DNA from 2 places in the Pseudoalteromonas sp. D15MCD-2 genome. Region 2 is predicted to be linked to the other one. Evidence: predicted binding sites of a transcription regulator. Region 2 holds the regulator's gene; the other holds the start of a gene.
The links. Region 2 encodes ArgR, which controls arginine synthesis, uptake and breakdown. Its sites were predicted from a motif close to ANTGAATANNTATTCANT; they were not measured.
Positions count from the first base shown of each region.

Region 1: a site for ArgR is predicted at 3,630-3,647, ahead of argA (amino-acid N-acetyltransferase). Genes of this name have one in related genera too.

Region 1 covers NZ_JBCFQE010000001.1:1,752,998-1,763,595, forward strand. The annotation lists gene odhB (2-oxoglutarate dehydrogenase complex dihydrolipoyllysine-residue succinyltransferase) at 1-1,299, shown strand, start outside; gene sucC (ADP-forming succinate--CoA ligase subunit beta) at 1,477-2,643, shown strand; gene sucD (succinate--CoA ligase subunit alpha) at 2,643-3,515, shown strand; gene argA (amino-acid N-acetyltransferase) at 3,710-5,050, shown strand; gene AADY36_RS07925 (DUF3083 family protein) at 5,128-6,198, opposite strand; gene glnS (glutamine--tRNA ligase) at 6,427-8,094, shown strand; gene AADY36_RS07935 (TonB-dependent receptor) at 8,181-10,589, opposite strand.
Region 2 covers NZ_JBCFQE010000001.1:3,017,999-3,028,596, forward strand. The annotation lists gene AADY36_RS13860 (methyl-accepting chemotaxis protein) at 1-1,015, shown strand, start outside; gene AADY36_RS13865 (DUF3718 domain-containing protein) at 1,167-1,544, opposite strand; gene folA (type 3 dihydrofolate reductase) at 1,624-2,103, opposite strand; gene cgtA (Obg family GTPase CgtA) at 2,184-3,338, opposite strand; gene rpmA (50S ribosomal protein L27) at 3,489-3,746, opposite strand; gene rplU (50S ribosomal protein L21) at 3,763-4,074, opposite strand; gene ispB (octaprenyl diphosphate synthase) at 4,485-5,456, shown strand; gene mdh (malate dehydrogenase) at 5,546-6,481, opposite strand; gene argR (transcriptional regulator ArgR) at 6,707-7,174, shown strand; gene AADY36_RS13905 (Dyp-type peroxidase) at 7,171-8,070, opposite strand; gene AADY36_RS13910 (ABC transporter ATP-binding protein) at 8,132-9,175, opposite strand; gene AADY36_RS13915 (ABC transporter permease) at 9,172-10,598, opposite strand, start outside.

The sequences.
Region 1 (10,598 bases), 1.3 Mb from region 2:
CTTGGCGAACAAGTAATTGCATTACTTGGTGATGCAGATGCTGCACCAGCAAGTGACGACTCTGCACCAGCTAAATCAGAAGACGCGCCAGCGGCGCAATCAGCACCAGCATCAGAAGGTAAAGAAGTGGACATTAAAGTACCTGTACTTCCAGAATCAGTCGCAGACGCGACAATTGCTACTTGGCACGTTCAACCAGGTGAAGCGGTAACTCGCGACCAAAACCTTGTTGACATCGAAACTGATAAAGTTGTTCTTGAAGTTGTTGCTCAAGAAGACGGTATCATGGGTGAGCACATTCACGCTGAAGGCGAAACAGTACTTGGTGAGCAAGTAATTGGTACAGTTAAAGCGGGTGCAGCACCGGCAGCAGCAGCTCCTAAAGCTGAAGCAGCACCAGCAAGCGAATCAAATGACAGCTCTGACGTATTAACGCCGTCAGTTCGTCGTTTAATCGCTGAGAAAGGCCTTGATGCATCAAAAATCAAAGGTACTGGCAAAAATGGCCGTGTAACTAAAGAAGATGTTGATACATTCTTAAAAGCACCGGCAGCAGCTCCTAAAGCGGAAGCAGCAGCGCCAGCAGCACCTATGGGTGACCGTACACAAAAACGTGTTCCTATGACTCGTTTACGTAAAACAATCGCTAATCGTCTTCTTGAAGCGAAAAACTCAACTGCAATGTTAACGACTTTCAACGAAGTTAACATGAAGCCAATCATGGACCTTCGTAAGCAGTACCAAGAAGTATTCGAAAAGCGTCACGGTATCCGTTTAGGCTTCATGTCTTTCTACGTGAAAGCAGTTACTGAAGCACTTAAGCGTTTCCCTGAAGTAAATGCGTCTATCGACGGTGATGATATTGTTTATCACAACTACTTCGACATCAGCATCGCGGTTTCTACACCACGTGGTCTTGTTACTCCAGTTCTTAAAGACTGTGACAAGCTATCAGTTGCTGAAATCGAAAAAGGTATCCGTGAGCTAGCGCTTAAAGGTCGTGACGGTAAATTATCAATTGATGACATGACAGGTGGTAACTTCACTATCACTAACGGTGGTGTATTCGGTTCATTACTATCTACACCAATCATCAACTTACCACAGTCTTCAATCTTAGGTATGCACAAAATCCAAGAGCGTCCTATGGCTGTAAATGGTAAAGTTGAAATCTTACCTATGATGTACTTAGCGTTATCTTATGATCACCGCCAAATCGATGGTAAAGAATCAGTAGGTTTCTTAGTAACAATTAAAGAGTTACTTGAAGATCCGACTCGTTTACTACTAGATGTTTAATCTGGTTGTATGAAAACTAAGCTGTGAACCTCGTTCACAGCTTTTTTTTTGCGCCTTTGGTCTAACTGGGGTTTTCATGTGGAGCCTTGGGATTTATACTAAGTGCGCAATTTGGGATAGCTGTTTATTTTGCATAAATATTCAGCTCTTTTAGTATAAAAAATTGGATAAAGCATCATGAATTTGCATGAGTATCAGGCAAAACAACTTTTTGCCGAATATGGTTTACCAGTTTCTCAAGGTTTCGCTTGCGATACACCTGAAGAAGCTGCAGCAGCTGCTGAGAAAATCGGCGGTGATATGTGGGTTGTTAAAACACAGGTTCACGCAGGTGGCCGTGGTAAAGCTGGCGGTGTTAAGCTAGTTAAAACAACTGACGAAGTTAAAGAGTTCGCTGCGAACTGGTTAGGTAAAAACTTAGTTACTTACCAAACAGACGAAAATGGTCAGCCAGTATCAAAAATTCTTGTTGAAAGCTGCACTGACATCGCTAACGAATTATACCTTGGCGCTGTAGTAGATCGTGCTTCTCGTAAAGTTGTTTTCATGGCATCTACTGAAGGTGGTGTTGAAATCGAGCAAGTTGCAGAAGAAACTCCAGAACTAATTCACAAAGCTGAGATCGATCCACTAGTTGGTCCTCAAGCTTACCAAGCTCGTGAGTTAGGCTTCAAACTAGGTTTAAACCCTACTCAAATGAAACAGTTCGTTAAGATCTTCATGGGTCTTGCTAACATGTTCAACGATTTCGATTTCGCTCTATTAGAAATCAACCCGCTAGTAATCACAGACGAAGGTAACCTTCACTGTCTAGACGGTAAAATCGGTGTAGATGGTAACGCGCTTTACCGTCAACCTAAAATCCGTGAAATGCACGATCCTTCACAAGAAGATGCGCGTGAAGCTCACGCTGCAAGCTTTGAGCTTAACTACGTTGCACTAGACGGTAACGTTGGTTGTATGGTTAACGGTGCAGGCCTAGCAATGGGTACTATGGACATCGTAAACCTACACGGTGGCAAGCCAGCTAACTTCCTAGATGTTGGTGGCGGTGCAACTAAAGAGCGTGTATCTGAAGCATTCAAGATCATCTTATCTGACGACAACGTTAAAGCTGTTTTAGTTAACATCTTTGGTGGTATCGTACGTTGTGACATGATCGCAGAAGGTATCATCGGCGCAGTTAAAGAAGTAGGTGTTAACGTTCCTGTAGTAGTACGTTTAGAAGGTACTAACGCTGAACTTGGTCGTGAAGTACTAGCTAGTTCTGACCTTAACATCATCGCTGCTGAATCACTAACAGACGCAGCTGAAAAAGTTGTTGCTGCTGCGGAGGGCAAATAATGTCTGTATTAATCAATAAAGATACAAAAGTTATCTGTCAAGGTTTCACAGGTGGCCAAGGTACTTTCCACTCTGAGCAAGCGCTTGAGTACGGTACACAAATGGTTGGTGGTGTAAGCCCAGGTAAAGGCGGTCAGACGCACCTTGGTCTTCCAGTATTCAACACAGTACGTGACGCTGTTGAAGCAACTGGCGCAACTGCATCAGTTATCTACGTACCAGCACCTTTCTGTAAAGATGCAATCTTAGAAGCAATCGATGCTGGCATCGAGCTAATCGTTTGTATCACTGAAGGTATCCCAACACTAGACATGGTTGACGTTAAAGTTAAGCTTGATGAAACTGGTGTTCGTATGATCGGTCCTAACTGCCCAGGTGTTATCACTCCGGGTGAAACTAAGATCGGTATCATGCCTGGCCACATCCACAAGCCTGGTAAAGTAGGTATCGTATCACGTTCTGGTACTCTTACTTACGAAGCGGTTAAGCAAACTACTGACGCTGGTTTCGGCCAATCAACATGTGTTGGTATCGGTGGTGACCCAATCCCTGGCACTAACTTCATCGACGTTTTAGAAATGTTCGAAAAAGACGAGCAAACTGAAGCTATCGTTATGATCGGTGAAATCGGTGGTACTGCAGAAGAAGAAGCTGCAGAATACATCAAGCACAACGTGACTAAACCAGTTGTTTCTTACATTGCGGGTGTTACTGCACCTCCAGGTAAGCGTATGGGTCACGCTGGTGCAATCATCGCAGGCGGTAAAGGTACTGCTGATGAGAAATTTGCTGCATTAGAAGCTGCTGGCGTAAAAACTGTACGTTCATTAGCTGATATCGGTAATGCACTTAAAGAGAAAACAGGCTGGTAATCAGTTCTAATCTCTTAAAAAAGGCTCGCTTATGCGGGCCTTTTTTGTATCTATCACATCCTTCTACCCGGCAAGAAAATTCCAATCATAAATTAAGAATAATAATGCTTTATTTGTGAATATAAATTCTCTACACTTGTGGCTTGTATATCTGTTTTTATTAAAACATTCGACTTTAATAAGGTAAATATTACGTGCGTACCACAGAATTGGTAGATGGATTTCGCCAGTCAACCCCATACGTTAATGCTCACCGCGGTAAAACATTCGTTGTTATGCTTGGCGGAGAGGCGATCGATCAGTCTGGTTGTCGTAGCATCATCAACGATGTCGCGCTATTAACTAGTCTTGGTATTAAGATTGTTTTAGTGTTTGGTGCTCGCCCACAGTTTAACGCAGCGCTTGAACAAGTTGGCATAACTAGTCAGTTTCATAATGAGATACGGGTAACTGATAACGCAACATTTGATGTGATTAAAAAGGTTGCGGGTGCAATGCAGTTCGATATAACCGCGCGTTTATCTACGTCTTTAAGTAGTACACCTATGTCTGGCTCATTTTTAAATGTGGTGAGTGGCAACTTTGTTATTGCTCAGCCTTTAGGTGTTGATGAAGGTGTTGACTATCATCATTCAGGTAGAGTGAGACGTATCGATGTTGCGGGTATTCGCCACCAGTTAGATAACAACGGAATTGTTCTGCTTGGGCCAATAGCGGCGTCTTTCACAGGTGAAAGCTTTAACTTAACTGCTGAAGAAATCGCTACGCAAGTAGCTCTCAAATTACGCGCCGATAAAATGCTTGGCTTTTGTAAAGAAGCCGGTATTTTGGATGAAAATGGTGAGGCGATTGCAGAGCTAATGCCAAATGAAGCTGAGCAGCTACTAGTAAACTATCGTAAGCAACCAGATTCATGTGTAAGCGCAACCGTATTCTTACAAGCTGCAATTGATGCATGTCGAGGTGGCGTACATCGTTGCCATCTTGTTAGTTACAAAGAAGATGGTGCACTATTACAAGAGCTGTTCTCTTTAGATGGTATTGGTACACAAATCGCTCCGCAAAGCTCTGAGCAATTACGAAGTGCTAGTATTGCTGATATTACCGGAATCATTAACCTTATTAGACCCCTTGAACAGCAAGGCTATTTGGTGCGCCGCTCTCGTGAACAGCTAGAAATTGAAATTGAACAATTTACGGTTATTGAGCGCGATGGTCTTATTATAGCCTGTGCTGCTTTGTATCCGTTTGCCGACGAACAAGTGGGGGAGTTTGCAAGTTTGGCTGTTCACCCTCAGTACCGAGATGCTGATCGCGGCAGTTATCTACTGAGGTTTATTATTAATAAGGCTAAACGTGCGGGTTATTCGCATTTATTTGCTCTCACCACACGCAGCATTCACTGGTTTTTAGAGCAAAGTTTTGAAATAGTGACAGTTGATGAACTACCTGCGAAGAAAAAAGCGCTTTATAACCATGAACGCCGCTCTAAAGTATTGCGTCTAGATTTAACTAAGCTAGGAAATAAGAGGTGACGCATGCGTCACCTCTTATATACCCAAACATCCTCACGGTGCGAGTTTCAGCATCTTGAGGGGGCTTGGTTATACTCTTAATATTGATAGTTAATGTGCTGATAAAAACGCACGCGTAAATCTTGGCGAGTTGGATTAAATGCCAGCTCGTCAGTAACTTCATTTATCGCACTTTGCACTTGATTCATAAACTTACCATAACCAATGTCATGCTTGTCTTTATCGGCTGCGGCAATCACAAAATGTAGTGAATCTACAAGTTGATCTGCATCCCAATACTGTTGTAATTGCACCTGCTCAGAGCTGCAATCAAAGGTTAGTTTTTGCAGTTCGCTGTTACTTTGTGCGTTATCAATATTGCTATTACGAACAATAGGGCGAGTACCGTTAGCGATGAAAGCGCCGAGTGTTAATCCGCGTTTATCACATGCTCGTTTGAACGCATCAAAGATATATTGATAAAACTGCGTATAATTCTCTTCATTCAACATATGCTGAAATTGCGTTTTAATGGCGCGAGTTACTGGAATCGAAAACCCAGCGTATGTCATTTCACTGTGTTCATTTGGTAAATGACATTGGCGAGACTGGTAACGTGGATATAAGCTACGTAATTTATAGCCATAGCTTTCTTTGTGACCTTTTGCTTTAGCAAATAAATCATAAGTGAGATGTTGGTGGTCACGAATTTTAAGAGGTGGTTGGCCGCTTAGTAGTTTTTCTTGTAGTGAGTTGATCACTCTTTGCACATTATGATGAAAACTAGCCGCATGAGCGCGAATATCTTCACCGGTCGCTAAGAATAATAAACGAATTTTTTTGCATTTTTGCTCACCATCAGCAAATACATTATGTGCTTCATGGTATTGTGGGTTATAGAAAAACAAAATTTGCTTAGCGGTTTCTAAGCTATATGCCTCATCATGGTAACGAACCACTGGCAGTTTATCGTTGGCGATTAGGTGTACATTATGTAATTCATACTCATCACATAGTGCAAATAACTCCCTTGCAAGACGCTTATAAGCACAGCTCACATTGGTGAACTGGGCAAAAAACTCATCAGTAGGTTTAAATTCAACTAACACATACTGGTTTGCACGTGCTGAGCTTGGAATATAGACTCGATGTTGATTGAGCGAAGCCATCTTTTTTCCTTATTGGTAGTGAAACTGACGGCACTATATCGCTAGTCAATGATCATTTTATTGCGTTAGAACAATTTTTTTACCGATTTTGTCGAGTCTGTGAACTATGTATTCAACATTCGACGTAATATCTTCAATAAACATGATGCAACCACTGTATGTTAGGGTTTGTTTTTGTAATAATGCATTAGTTTTGTCACCATGCAATATTCAGAGGATTATGCTCCTATGGCGGAAATTGAGAATCGCCCAAGTAACTTTATTAGAACGCGTATCGACGAAGATCTAGCAAGCGGTAAGCATGCGACTACACACACGCGTTTTCCACCAGAACCAAACGGTTTTTTACACATTGGTCATGCAAAGTCTATTTGTTTAAATTTTGGTATCGCCCAAGATTATCAAGGTCTTTGTAACTTACGTTTTGATGATACGAATCCAGAAAAAGAAGACATCAACTACGTAAACTCGATTAAAGAAGATGTGCAATGGTTAGGTTTCCAGTGGGATGGTGAAATTAAATATTCATCTAACTATTTCGATGCGTTATATGGCTATGCTGTTGAGCTTATCGAAAAAGGCCTAGCATATGTGTGTTTCTTATCGCCAGATCAAGCCCGTGAATACCGTGGTACTTTAAAAGAGCCAGGTAAAAACAGCCCATACCGTGATACGCCAGTTGAAGAAAACCTAGCGTTATTCGAAAAAATGCGTAATGGCGAATTCAAAGAAGGTGAGTGTGTACTGCGTGCTAAAATTGATATGGCAAGCTCATTCATGGTACTGCGTGATCCGATTATTTACCGTGTACGTTTTGCTCATCACCACCAAACTGGTGACAAGTGGTGCATTTACCCAATGTACGACTTCACGCACTGTATTTCAGATGCGCTAGAAGGTATTACACATTCATTATGTACGCTTGAGTTCCAAGATAACCGTCGCTTATACGATTGGGTATTAGATAACATCAGCCTTGAGTGTCATCCGCAACAAATCGAGTTCTCACGATTAAATCTTGAGTACACCATTATGTCTAAGCGTAAATTAAACGACTTAGTGGTAAATGGTCATGTTGAAGGCTGGGACGACCCACGTATGCCAACGATTGCTGGTTTACGTCGTCGTGGTTATACACCTGCATCAGTACGTGAGTTCTGTTCTCGTATCGGTATCACTAAACAAGAGAACATGGTTGAAATGGGTATGCTAGAAGCCTGTATCCGTGAAGACCTAAATGAGCATGCACCTCGTGCAATGGCTGTTCTTGATCCTGTGAAGATTGTTATCGAAAACTATGACGCAGATAAAGTAGAAACGTTATCTGTAGCTAATCACCCGAATAAAGAAGAGATGGGTCGCCGTGACGTACCTTTCACTCGCGAACTTTATATCGAGCGTGAAGACTTCCGTGAAGAAGCAAACAATAAGTTTAAGCGTTTAGTTCTTGATAAAGAAGTACGTTTACGTGGTGCTTATGTAATTAAAGCTGAGCGCGTTGAAAAAGACGAAAACGGCGAAATTACGACTATCTTCTGCTCTTATGATCCTGAAACTCTGGGTAAAAACCCAAGTGATGGCCGTAAAGTTAAAGGTGTTATCCATTGGGTATCAGCGAGTGAATCTATCACAGCTGAAGTTCGTTTATACGACCGTTTATTTAACGTACCAAACCCAGCGGCAGCAGAAGACTTTAACGCAACACTAAACCCTGAATCACTTGTGGTTCTTGAAAATGCGAAAGTTGAGCCATCACTTGCAAATGCACAAGCAGAGCAGGGCTTCCAGTTTGAGCGTACAGGTTACTTCTGTCGTGATAGCAAAGCAGAAACCTTAGTATTCAATCAAACTGTGGGTCTTCGTGATTCATGGGCAAAGATTGAACAAAAGGGCTAATAGCTAATTTTACTTAGTTTCTATGCTTAATAAAAAACCCTTTCACTTTAAAAGTGAAAGGGTTTTTTTATAACTATTAAAAGCGATTAGAAATAACCGCGAATACCCAAGCTGAAGTTACGACCAGGTAGTGGTGCTTTTTCTTTAATGAATGAGCTGTGTACGAAACCAAGTTCATCGGTTAAGTTGTCAACATTGATGTAAAGCTGTGTATCAACAGGACCTAAGTCAAGTTGGTAGTTAGCTGATGCATCAAACAGGGTATAACCGTCAGTTTTTGTCTCGTAAGCAGTAATGTCAGACTGCTCAAAATAATGAGTACCGGTTAGGCTAAACTTCCAATCAGACACTGTGTACTGTAATTCAGAACCCAGTTTATTAGCAGGGATACGAGGTAAGTAACCTTCATCATCTTTTAGCTTAGCCGTTGTTGAATCGCCAAACACTTTAACTAGCGCACTTGGCGTCACTTGATAATGTACGTCAAACTCAATACCGTATAATTTCGCATCTTTACTTGTAAATTGGTAAACCGCCATTGCATCTTCATCTGCATCAGCTGCTGATTCTAAGCCATGCTCTTCATCAAAAACTAAACCGGTGTTTTGCTGGTAGTAATAGTTTTCAATGTCGTTATAGAAGAAGTTAACTGTGTAACCAAAGTCACCAATAAAGCGGCGGAAACTTAAATCAAAGTTCGTTGCTGTTTCTTGCTCGATATCTTCTGGCTCAAAATGAATTTCGCCATCTTCAATATGATAACCAAGACCTAGCTCGTAAGTGCCTGTTGCGATATGAATGCCGTTTGATAGTAATTCAGCACTTAGAGGCGCACGTTCTGAACGAGATACACTTAAAGCAACACTTTGGCCTTCTTGATATTGCCAAATTGCACCTGCAGATAAGCTTAAGTTTGTGAAATCTTCACTGTAGTTAATGATTTCAGCTTCTTCTTCGTCATGGTGCTCTTCTTCCTCTTCATGATCGTGATGATGCTCAGCCATGCTTACAGCAGAGTCGATTTGGTAATCTTCAAGGCGTGCACCTAGCTCAACGGTCACATCACCAAACTGGCGTTCTTCAAGAACGAATAACGCGTTTGTTTTAGTAACACTTGCTGGCGTAAAGGCTTCTTCACCATCTGCATCATAGTCAGACTCAGTGTAGTGATAACCAGCCATACCGTGCCAAAGGCCTAACTTGTGCTCAACAGTTGCACGTGCTTCGGTTGTTTTGTTTGTAAACACCGTGCCCACTGCACCATCTTCAATTTCAGCGTGTTTGTAGTCTGTGTAGCCAACGCGTAGTGAGATATTTTCAATCCAGTTATCATGAAGTGCATAGCTCATGTAACCTTGCCAGCGGTCTTGCTCTAGCTGTGCAAATACTGATTCTTCGTGCTCTTCTTCACCTTCATGTTCATCATGATCTTCCTCTTCTTCATGATGATGATGCTCATGAGCAGGAATGCCATAATCTGTTTCGATGCGACCGAATGACACACCTAGCGTTAGGTGATCGCCTACGTAACTAGTACCAAAGTTAACTGTTTGGCTATCGATAAAGGTGTTTTCTACGCTATTAGCTGTTTCGTGTTCTTCATGCTCTTCACCTTCATGCTCCTCGTGCTCTTCATGTTCCTCAGGAAGCTCGAAGTTTGGCGTGTCATAATCGTGACCTTTGCGCTTTGTACCATCGAAATGGAAGTTGAAACCATCATTACCGGTTTCAAGTTTTGCAGCATAAGTGTTTGTATTTGATACTGTATCGTGTGTGTATTGTGCAGCACCGGTTAAAGAGTCAATGTTATCGGTAGGAATACGGTTATCAACAACGTTCACCACACCACCGATAGCACCAGAGCCATAAAGTAGGGTAGCAGGGCCGCGAAGTACTTCGATTTGCTCTGCTGCTAGGCTGTCATTTGATGTTGCGTGGTCAGGGCCGATACGAGATGCATCACTGCTATCAAGGCCATTTTGGGTGATCTTCACACGCGGACCATCTAAACCACGAATAATAGGGCTTGATGAAACTGGGCCAAAGTAGCTAGCATTAACGCCCGGTAAACCTTTTAGTGTTTCCCCTAATGTCGGTTTTGCTTTGTCTTTTAACTCATCACCGGCTAAAACATTCACAGGCGAAATCATTTCAAGACTATTTTTATGAAGTGCTGATGCATAAACAACAACAGTTTCAACCGATGTTGGTGTAAGCGTAACTACAACATTTTGGTCTTCGCCATTAATAGCAACACGCTTATCGATGAAATTGTTTTTACTGATGTGAAGCTGACCTTTATTGTCTACATCAATTTTAAACTGACCTTGTTTGTCAGTGACAACGCTTTGTGATTTGCCGTGTACATGTATTTCAGCATTGCTGATAGGTTGTTGGTTTTTATCTAATACTTGACCTGTGATCACAGCAGCCATTGTTGATTGAGAAAACAGCGCAGCGGCAACAGCACTAGAAAGAATTGAAACTTGTTTCATCATTACTAC
Region 2 (10,598 bases):
TGCTGTTGCAGCAATTACTGTTAGCCGTATTACTAAACCACTTTCTGAAGTAAACCGTATTCTTGATATTGTTGCTAGCGGCGATATGACTCAACGCCTAGACGACTCTGCTAAAGACGAGTTTGGTGAGCTATCACGTAGTTGTAATACGCTAATCGAAAGTTTACGTACGCTTATTCAAGGCATTATCTCTCGCTCTACACAGCTTGCAGCTGCATCTGAAGAAACTTCAGCAATCACTGAAGAATCAAGCCAAGCTATTCGTAATCAACAAGCGCAAGTAGAACAAGCTGCTACAGCAACCACGGAAATGAGCAGCACATCACAAGCGGTAAGCAGCAGTGCTCAACAGGCACTTAGTGAAATCAAGAACGCAGATAAAGAAGCTGACCGTGTTAAAGGTATTTCTTCGCAAAACAAAGCGACTATTGAACAACTTGCTCGTGAAGTTGATGATGCATCACAAGTTATCAATAAGCTACACAAAGATAGCGCATCAATTGGTGGCATCTTAGATGTTATTCGTGGCATTGCAGAGCAAACTAACCTACTTGCACTGAATGCTGCAATTGAAGCAGCCCGTGCCGGTGAACAAGGTCGAGGCTTCGCTGTTGTAGCTGACGAAGTACGCTCTCTAGCGAGTAAGACTCAAGAATCGACGCAAGAGATCCAAGCTATGATTGAATCGCTTCAGGTTGGTGCAGAGGCTGCTGTATCGGCAATGTCGAAAGGTAAGCAACAGGCTGAGTCTTGTGTTGAGCAATCAGACCTTGCCAACACAGCCCTTGACTCAATCACAGCAGCCGTTGCACAAGCGCATAATGTAAGTGAAGAGATCTCGACAGCCGCTCACGAACAGCAACAAGTATCGCAAGAAATTAGTGAACGCTTAGAGTCAATTGTGGCAATTGCAGAGCAAACAGCTGAGGGCGCAAACCAAACCAATATTTCAAGTTCAGAAGTTGCTAAGTTAGCCGAAGAACTACGTTTATCGGTAGACGCGTTTAAAGTTTAAGAAGCTGTAAACGAGTTACGAGTTAACAAAGATAGAAGCCGTGTTTGTGAAAACAAACACGGTTTTTTGTATGTATTCACTTTATAAGGTGTTATTCAGGCACAAAAAAACCGCAACGAGTGCGGTTTCTTAAATTCTATTGGCGTTTCAATTAAAGGCCTGCGCGGTCTTTAATAACAGCGATTAGTGGAGAACCACCGTGGCCGTTTGATTCTGCCCATGCGATGTCTGCACCGTCTGCTAAAGAGCTTTTAGATAAGTTCTTAACGATGTATTCACCAGCATCCGCAGCGCCGCTTTCAATTGCATGACGAAGCATATTGTTGCCGTTACATTTTACAGCATCAAAGATGTTACGAATTTTCACACGTGAGCTTTTAAGCTTACTACGTAAACGGTTTTTATCATCAGCTGCGATGTACTCACAGATAGAAACCGCTAATTGATCATCAGCTTTTGCTGGTGCTGTATACGCAACTGACGCTGAAACAACAGCCGCTGCAAGTAACATATTTGGTAACTTCATCATATTTTGCCCTTATGTAATACTTTCTTCTTACCAAGATTGTGTAATATTGTACCAACTAATTAATTTTACCGCAATAATGTTACGAGTTTTTATACAGGGTTACAAAAGTATACGAGTAAGGGTTTTTGTTATCAGGCTGATGCTTTTCTTGCTCGGCAACTGTCCAATTAGCAACACTTTCGTAATCTGGAAACTGCGTATCACCGGCCACTTCAAGGTCGATGAATGTTAAGTATAGACGATCTGCTTGAGATAGAAATTGTTCGTATATATTTCCGCCACCTATAATCATTACTTCTTCAACATCAGCAACCAATTCCAGCGCAGCCTCTGGTGAAGTAACCACCTCAATACCTTCAGCTGTGTAATCAGCATTACGCGTGATAATAATATTTTGACGACCTGGTAAAGGCCGACCTATTGATTCAAATGTTTTACGGCCCATGATCACAGGCTTTGCCATGGTTACTTTTTTAAAGTGTTGCAGATCGGCGGGTAAATGCCATGGCATTTGGTTGTCTTGGCCAATTACTCGGTTATTTGCCATAGCAGCAATCATTGAAATTTTCACACTAAACCTTAATACTTTTTTCTTATTAATAAAAAAGGAGCGCATGGCTCCTTTTCAGTTTTAAAATTTTATCGCTGGTAGATAACTTCTACATCGTAGTCATCATCATCCCAGTCGTCATCCCAATCATCATCGTCTTGAGATGTTGCTTTCTGATGATAAGTATCCCACTTAAACTCAACTTCTTCTTTCTCTTCTTCAGCGAATTTCTCTTTCGGCATACTATCAAGTAGCGCCATGATATCATGACATAGTGCTTGGGTATTTTGCTTATTTGCAGCAGAGATACGGTAAACATTAACCTCTTCACCTAGCTCTTCGGCAATTTCATTACACAGCGCTTCAGCTTCATCTTCTGGTAATAGGTCAATTTTGTTAAATACTAACCAGCGCGGCTTTTCAGCAAGCTTAGGACTATATTGGTGTAGCTCATTAATAATCGCAAAGGCATTATCAACCGGATTTGTGCCATCAACAGGCATAACATCAATGATATGCAGTAATACACGACAACGCTCTAAGTGCTTTAAGAAGCGAATACCAAGGCCTGCACCATCTGAAGCCCCTTCGATTAGACCTGGAATATCAGCAATTACAAATGACTTATTCGCATCTGGGCGTACTACACCAAGATTAGGAATAAGCGTCGTAAACGGGTAATCTGCCACTTTTGGTTTAGCTGCAGAAACACTGCGGATAAACGTTGATTTACCAGCATTTGGTAAACCAAGTAAGCCAACATCAGCAAGTAGCATTAGCTCTAAGCGTAAGCTGCGAACTTCACCAGGTGTACCTAGTGTTTTTTGACGTGGCGCACGGTTTGTACTTGATTTAAAACGTGCGTTCCCCAAGCCATGGAAACCACCTTTTGCAACAACAACCTTTTGACCATGCTGGGTCAAATCACCTAATGACTCTTCAGTATCAACATCAATGATACGTGTACCAACAGGCACCTTAAGCGTTAAATCAGCGCCTTTTTTACCAGTCATGTTGCGGCTTTGGCCATTTGTGCCGCGCTCTGCTTTATGAAAACGCTCAAATTGGTAATCAATTAACGTATTTAAGTTTTCATCGGCTTGTAGATAAACGCTGCCGCCATCGCCGCCGTCGCCGCCATCAGGACCGCCATCTGGTACATATTTTTCACGTCGGAAAGATACGACACCGCTGCCGCCATCACCCGCGTCACAACGAATTTCTACTTCATCTACAAACTTCATGATTACTCACTTTAAGATTGGCTTGTTAATAACTCTATTATATACCTAAGTGCCTTATTCAGCACCCAATGCCAAGGCGCTTAGGTATATATTTATGAGCCTTAAAACAAAAAACCCCGCAAAGGCGGGGTTTTTCAAATATCGAGATGATTACTCAGCTACGATATTTACGTATTTACGGTTTAAAGGACCTTTCTGTTCGAATTGAACTTTACCATCTGCTTTTGCGAAGATAGTGTGGTCTTTACCGATACCTACGTTTGCGCCAGCGTGGAAACGAGTACCACGTTGACGAACAATGATGCTACCCGCTAGAACTGATTCGCCACCAAAACGCTTAACACCTAGGCGTTTGCTTTCTGAATCGCGACCGTTACGAGTACTACCAGCTGCTTTTTTATGTGCCATTTCTCAGTACCTCTAATTAAGCGCTAATGCCAGTGATTTTAACTTCAGTGAACCATTGACGATGGCCCATTTGCTTACGAGAATGCTTACGACGTCTAAATTTAACAATCTTAACTTTCTCACCGCGACCGTGTGAAACAACCTCAGCTGTTACTTTACCACCGTTTACGAACGGTACACCGATCTCGATTTTCTCACCATCAGCAACTAAAAGTACTGAATCAAATTCAACTGCTGCACCAGTTTCAACGTCTAATTTCTCAAGACGAATTGTTTGACCTTCAGTCACACGGTGCTGTTTACCACCACTTTGGAAAACCGCGTACATAATTAACTCCGTCTGTGCGCCCTCAAATCGACGCAACTAAAATATTCTTCAATAGGGCGCGAAGTTTACGCTAATGTGCAAAAACTAGCAAGCCTCTTTTTCGATAAAATGAATAAAAAATAGCTGCATTGAGAGCAATTCAATATTTTCCCCTATTCTATCCTAAAAACACCACATGCCAAGCGGTTTTTACGATCTCATGACAATTAAATTACGCTAATAATACGCACCTTGAAAATTCAAAAAGCTGATCACTTATTAATCAAGACTATAAATTTATCTTGGCTAAATTGATCTCAAATAAAAAACTTTACAGTGTTTTTTTACTGAATCATCACAAAATATCGAGCAAGCGCTTTTTTTGTTGTACAATCAGCCCCGTATACCCATAAATATTGGCTCGGAGATCAATGGATATAAAAGCTATCCAGACGTTAATCGAAAATGAAATGGATGACGTCAATCAACTTATACATGCCCAAATGCGCTCAGATGTCGCATTGGTTAACCAACTCGGTTTATACATAGTAAACAGTGGCGGTAAACGCGTTCGTCCTATGTTGGCCATTTTAGCGGCAAAAGCACTTGGTTATGAGGGCAAAGACCATATTACGCTTGCCACTATCATCGAATTTATTCATACCGCAACTTTATTGCATGACGACGTTGTCGACGAGTCACATTTGCGCCGTGGTACGCCTACAGCCAACGCAGAGTTTGGTAATGCAGCGAGCGTTTTGGTGGGTGACTTTATCTATACACGTTCATTTCAGCTTATGGTTGGCCTAGGTAAAATGCCAATCATGCAAATTTTAGCTGATGCAACCAATGTCATCGCTGAAGGTGAAGTATTACAGCTAATGAATTGTAATGACCCTGACACGACAGAACAAAGCTATATGCAGGTTATTTACAGCAAAACGGCAAAATTGTTCGAAGCTGCAACCGGCCTTGCTGCAATTATTACCGAGCAAGACGAACAAACCCTTGAAGCATTAAACTTATACGGTATGCATCTTGGCACTGCATTCCAATTAGTGGATGATGTTCTAGATTACAATGCTGATGCCGAGCAACTTGGTAAAAACATTGGCGATGATTTAGCTGAAGGTAAACCTACCCTACCGCTTATCTACGCAATGCAAAAAGGCACACCAGAGCAAGTTAAGCTAGTACGCGAAGCAATTGAACTTGGTAATGGTATGGAGCACTTAGAGAGCATTCTAGCGGCATTAGCTGACACTAAGGCCCTTGAGTTTGCAATGCAAAAAGCTGAGCAAGAAGCTGACAAAGCAATTGCTTGTATTGCGTTCTTACCAGATACACCGTACAAACAAGCCTTAGAGAGTTTGGCCCGTATCGCCGTTGCCCGCGATCACTAAACGCTATTTATTCGAGCCATTAAAAAAGCCTGCATTTGCAGGCTTTTTTGTTTTCGGCGATTTAAAAAATCGCCTATCATCTGTCGGAATTAACCGTTGATGAAATCAACACCTTCTTGGATGTCTTTGTTAAGTGTAGCTAGCATGTCGTTTTTAGCTTGCTCTTCGAATGCACTTAACTCACCGTAAGAAAGGATTTCTTCAACGCCGTTTTTACCTAGACGAACTGGGTGTGCGAAGTATGCTGCGTCACCGTTTTCAACTGCAACGTATGCGTAATCAACTACTTCTTCACCTTGTAAGCCTTTAACTAAAGACATACAGAAGCGTGCTGCAGCAGCACCCATTGAAAGAGTCGCTGAACCGCCACCCGCTTTAGCGTTAACAACTTCAGTACCAGCGTTTTGGATACGTGGAGTTAATGCTGCAACTTCTTCGTCAGTGAAAGTAACACCTTCAACTTGAGATAGAAGAGGAAGAATTGTAGTACCTGAGTGACCGCCGATCACTGGAACTTTAACATCAGTTGCGCTTAAACCTTTAAGTTCAGCAACAAATGCTTCTGAACGGATCACGTCAAGCGTTGTGATACCGAATACACGGTTAGCATCGTAAGTACCCGCTTTTTTGAATACTTCAGCAACGATTGGCACAGTGCCGTTTACTGGGTTAGTGATGATACCTACTAACGCTTTAGGACAGTTTTTAACGATGCCTTCAGCTAATGTTTTGATGATACCTGCGTTTACGTTGAAAAGGTCCGCACGGTCCATGCCTGGCTTACGTGGCATACCCGCTGGGATAAGAACGATATCACAACCAGCTAATGCTGCGTCTAGGCTGTCAGCACCAAAGCCTTCAACTTTAACGTCTGTTGGGATGTGAGAAAGATCAACCGCTACACCAGGAACAACAGGGGCAACATCGTATAACGATAATTCAGAACCTGCAGGTAAACTTGTTTTTAATAATAAAGACAATGCTTGGCCGATACCGCCAGCTGCGCCTAAAACAGCAACTTTCATTGGAATTCTCCGTAATTTGAGGTAGGAAATATTTGTGGCCCTAAAGATAATGAAATTAGCGACTAAAAACAAATTTATCCTGCTTATTTCGCGTATAATTTCGACCATAGTTGTAAACTTGGCTGTAAAGACACAGCATTTTGGACGACTTTGTAAACTAATACTGCATAAATATGCAGAGTTGTGTAGAATTACCTTACATTTTATGAATAAAGAAACGGCAACATGCAACCACAAGACAAACAAGAAGCACTGATCAAAGCGTTTAAAGCGCTATTAAAAGAAGAAAACTTCGGCTCACAAGGTGAGATTGTCGAAGCATTAAAAGAGCAAGGCTTTGATAATATTAGTCAAAGTAAAGTCTCTCGCATGTTAAGCAAGTTCGGTGCAGTACGTACTCGTAATGCAAAACAAGAAATGGTCTATTGTTTACCGGCTGAAATGGGTGTGCCAACAGCGAAAAGCCCACTGCGTCAGCTTGTTATTGATATTATGCATAACGAAATGATGATTATTATTCGCACCAGTCCAGGCGCAGCACAATTAATTGCTCGTTTACTTGATTCACTCGGTAAAGCAGATGGCGTACTAGGTACCATTGCAGGCGACGACACTATTTTTATCGCCCCTGCGAAGATTTCTGAAATCGATGTAACGCTTGATCGCGTACGCACTTTATTCGATACCGTTTAAAGTTGCTTTAAGAAGTTTACAGACGGGGCGAAAAACGCAGATCCCATATCGGCTTGAGTAAAATCGAGCCAATGATCATAGCAATCGCCCTGCCCCAAGCGACTCTTTAATACCTGCTCAAACGCATCCCCTTGCGCAGCACACGAAACCATTAAAATTCCCTGCTTATGCACATCACCAAATGGCATGCTTTGGTTTAGCAAAAGTGGCTGGCCATGCTCATCTTTTAATTCACTACGAACCGCATGACTGGTTTCTACAGCAGGCACAATCAAGGTATTATCTAGACGCGTGCGCCCCATGATTTGCTCTTGCTCAGACAACGATAAATGCTGCCAGACACTCAAATCATGCACAAAGCGCTGAACATGAATATAACTGCCTTGGTCTTCAAAATGACCCGGTTTATCGATAAGTGCTGTACTACGTTTTTGACGGCCATGGGGTGTATCGCCTGCATAAATGAAGCCGTTAAAATCACGTCCATCTAAAAACCGAAAATTACGGACCTGCTCCACCAGCTCAACATCCGGTGTTAATAATTTTAGAATTTGCAGAGCAAATAGATGGTTTACATCTTCACGGTCTGAACGAATTTGCACAAACAAGTCAAATGGCTGCGCACTAATCACATGCTCACTATGAGTCACATTCGGAAAGCTTTGCAATTGGCTAGGGATAAACTCGGGCAGAATATGCGGCCAATACTGAGCGCCAAGGGCAACCACACACGATAGCATGGCTTCTGAGAACTGATCAGCAAACTCATCTTGAATGACGCTAACGCGTTTTAGTTTTTTACGTAATGACTCATCATGGCCATCGTAAACATTAAAAAACAGGTGCAAACCATGTAAGTTTGCTTCAGCACAAATCCCAGATTGCGCTTGCGCCATAGTGAATCCTTAGCTTCTCGTTATTTGCACAAAGCCAAGGATTCAAGATTGTTATTTATTACTAATCATGAAAAAAATTGACTGTGTGCGGCATTATTTTTATTTTTACAGGCTGCTCAACAGCTAACACGCGGTCTTGCTCTGCAGCAACTTCACACTCTTGCCCTGCAATATTGATACGATAAACATAACGCGTACCGATAAAGCGCCTGTGCAAGATAGTTAAACTGTTTGCGTCACTGTGCGCAGCTTCACACAACTGAATATGATGCGGCCTTATATACACTTGGCCTTGCTGACAATCTGCATTGTTCGCCGTCAAAGAGTGAACCACACCAAACGCCGTCTCATATTCAGTTGGCGTTAATACTTTTGCCGTTAAGTATATGCCCGTACCAAGAAACTCTGCAACCACCTTTGAGTTAGGTTGGCTAAATAACTGCTCAGGAGAGCCTTGTTGGGCGATTTTTCCACCATGCATAACCGCAAGCGTGTCGGCAAACGCGAAAGCTTCTTCCTTCGAGTGAGTAACAAATACCGCAGAAACCTGCTGATCTTTAATAATGCGACGTATATCGGCAATAAGCTCAAAACGCACTTGTGTATCAATATTCGAAAATGGCTCATCAAGTAGTAATAAACTTGGTTTGTAAGCAAGTGCACGGGCTATTGCCACTCGTTGCTGCTGTCCACCAGAAAGCTGATGCGGATATCGCTGTGCACAACCATCGAGTTTAACAAGGCTAAGCATTTCATCTACACGCTCGCGCTTTTGCGCTTTACTCATATTGCTTAGGCCAAACGCAATGTTGTCGCTTACCGTTAAATGAGGAAACAACGCATAGTCTTGGAACATCATGCCAATATTACGTCTTTCCGGTGCAACAAACAGCCCACTATCGTTAACCACTTTTGAATCAATACTCATATAGCCTTGCTCAGGCTGTAAAATCCCGGCAATTGCCTTTAAGGTAGTAGTTTTGCCGCAGCCACTTGCGCCAAGCAAACAGACGATTTCATCTTGTTCAACATTGAGGTTTAGTTCACTCAACACCTGAGTCGCATTGTACTGATAAGCTAAGTCTTTAATTATCAAATGACTCATGAGTGATTTTGCTCCATCGAACGATTAACGAAATACAAAGGGATTAACCCAACTAACACGATAAACAAGGCTGAAATTGACGCAAGCTCCAATTGCTCATCACTAACATATTGAAAAACATGAGTTGCCAGGGTTTCAAAATTAAAAGGTCTGAGTAATAAAGCCGCAGGTAACTCTTTCATGCATTCAATAAACACTAACAAGCCAGCTGTTAGAATGCCGCGTTTTAATAGCGGTAAATGTACTCGCCAAAGGGTTTGTAAGGGCCCTTTGCCCATTGATTGACTGGCCATATCTAGCGATGGGCTAATACGTAAAAAACTGCTTTCAAGCGCGCCATTCGCAATCGCATAAAAACGAACAACATAAGCAAAAATCATCGCAAATAAAGTGCCGCTCAAAAGTAATCCTGGTGATAAACCAAAAGGCTCAAGCCAATTGTTTAACGCATCATCCAGCTGAGTTAATGGTAGTAATACGGCAATAGCTAACACAGTACCAGGTAAGGCGTAGCCAGTACTTGCTAAACGTCCTGGGATCAAAGGGTAAGCTTGTTTCGCAATGCGCTGATAAAACAATACCAATAAGCTCAATAGGATAGTTGCAATGCTCACCACAACAGCCACTTTAAAACTTTGCCAAGCGTAATTAAAAAATGCCCCATTCCATGCTTCATCTGCATAGACAATGGCGTATTTAACTAACACCCCAACCGGTAGGATAAAAGCCAATACCAGCACAACTGTGCAAGCCAAGCTTGCAGCCCATGCGGCACTGCCTTTTAAGCGATACAAGGTTGCACTGTTAACGCTTGACTGACGTTCATACACAGCTTGATTGCGACGACTAAAGCGTTCAACCATAATGGTTAAAAACAAAATCAATAACATGATACCTGAAATTTTCGCCGCTGCCGTTAATGAGTAATAGCCAAGCCACGTATCGTATACAGCGGTAGTGAGCGTACTTACAGCAAAGTAATTGACGGTAGCAAAATCAGCCATGGCCTCCATACTGATTAATGTAACCCCTGCCACAATCGCCCCACGACCAAGAGGCAAACTAACGCGTAAAAAGCTTTGTAATGGTGATAGACCCATCAGCTGACTAGCTTGTACTAGTTTAAAAGACTGCTCTCTGAGTGCCGTTTTAAAAATAAGGAATAAGTAAGGATAGAGTACCAAGGCAATCATAATAATAGCCCCAGATAATGTACGAATATCAAAAAACCAGTAATCGTCTGGTGACTGCCAACCAAACCAGTCTCGAAGGGCGATTTGTACTGGCCCAGCGTAATCTAGTAAGTCAGTATACACATAGGCGATTAGATAAGTTGGCATTGCTAATGGCAGCATTAATGCCCATTCAAATTGCTTACGCCCAGGAAACTCACAATATGCAGTTAACCAAGCTAACGGCAATG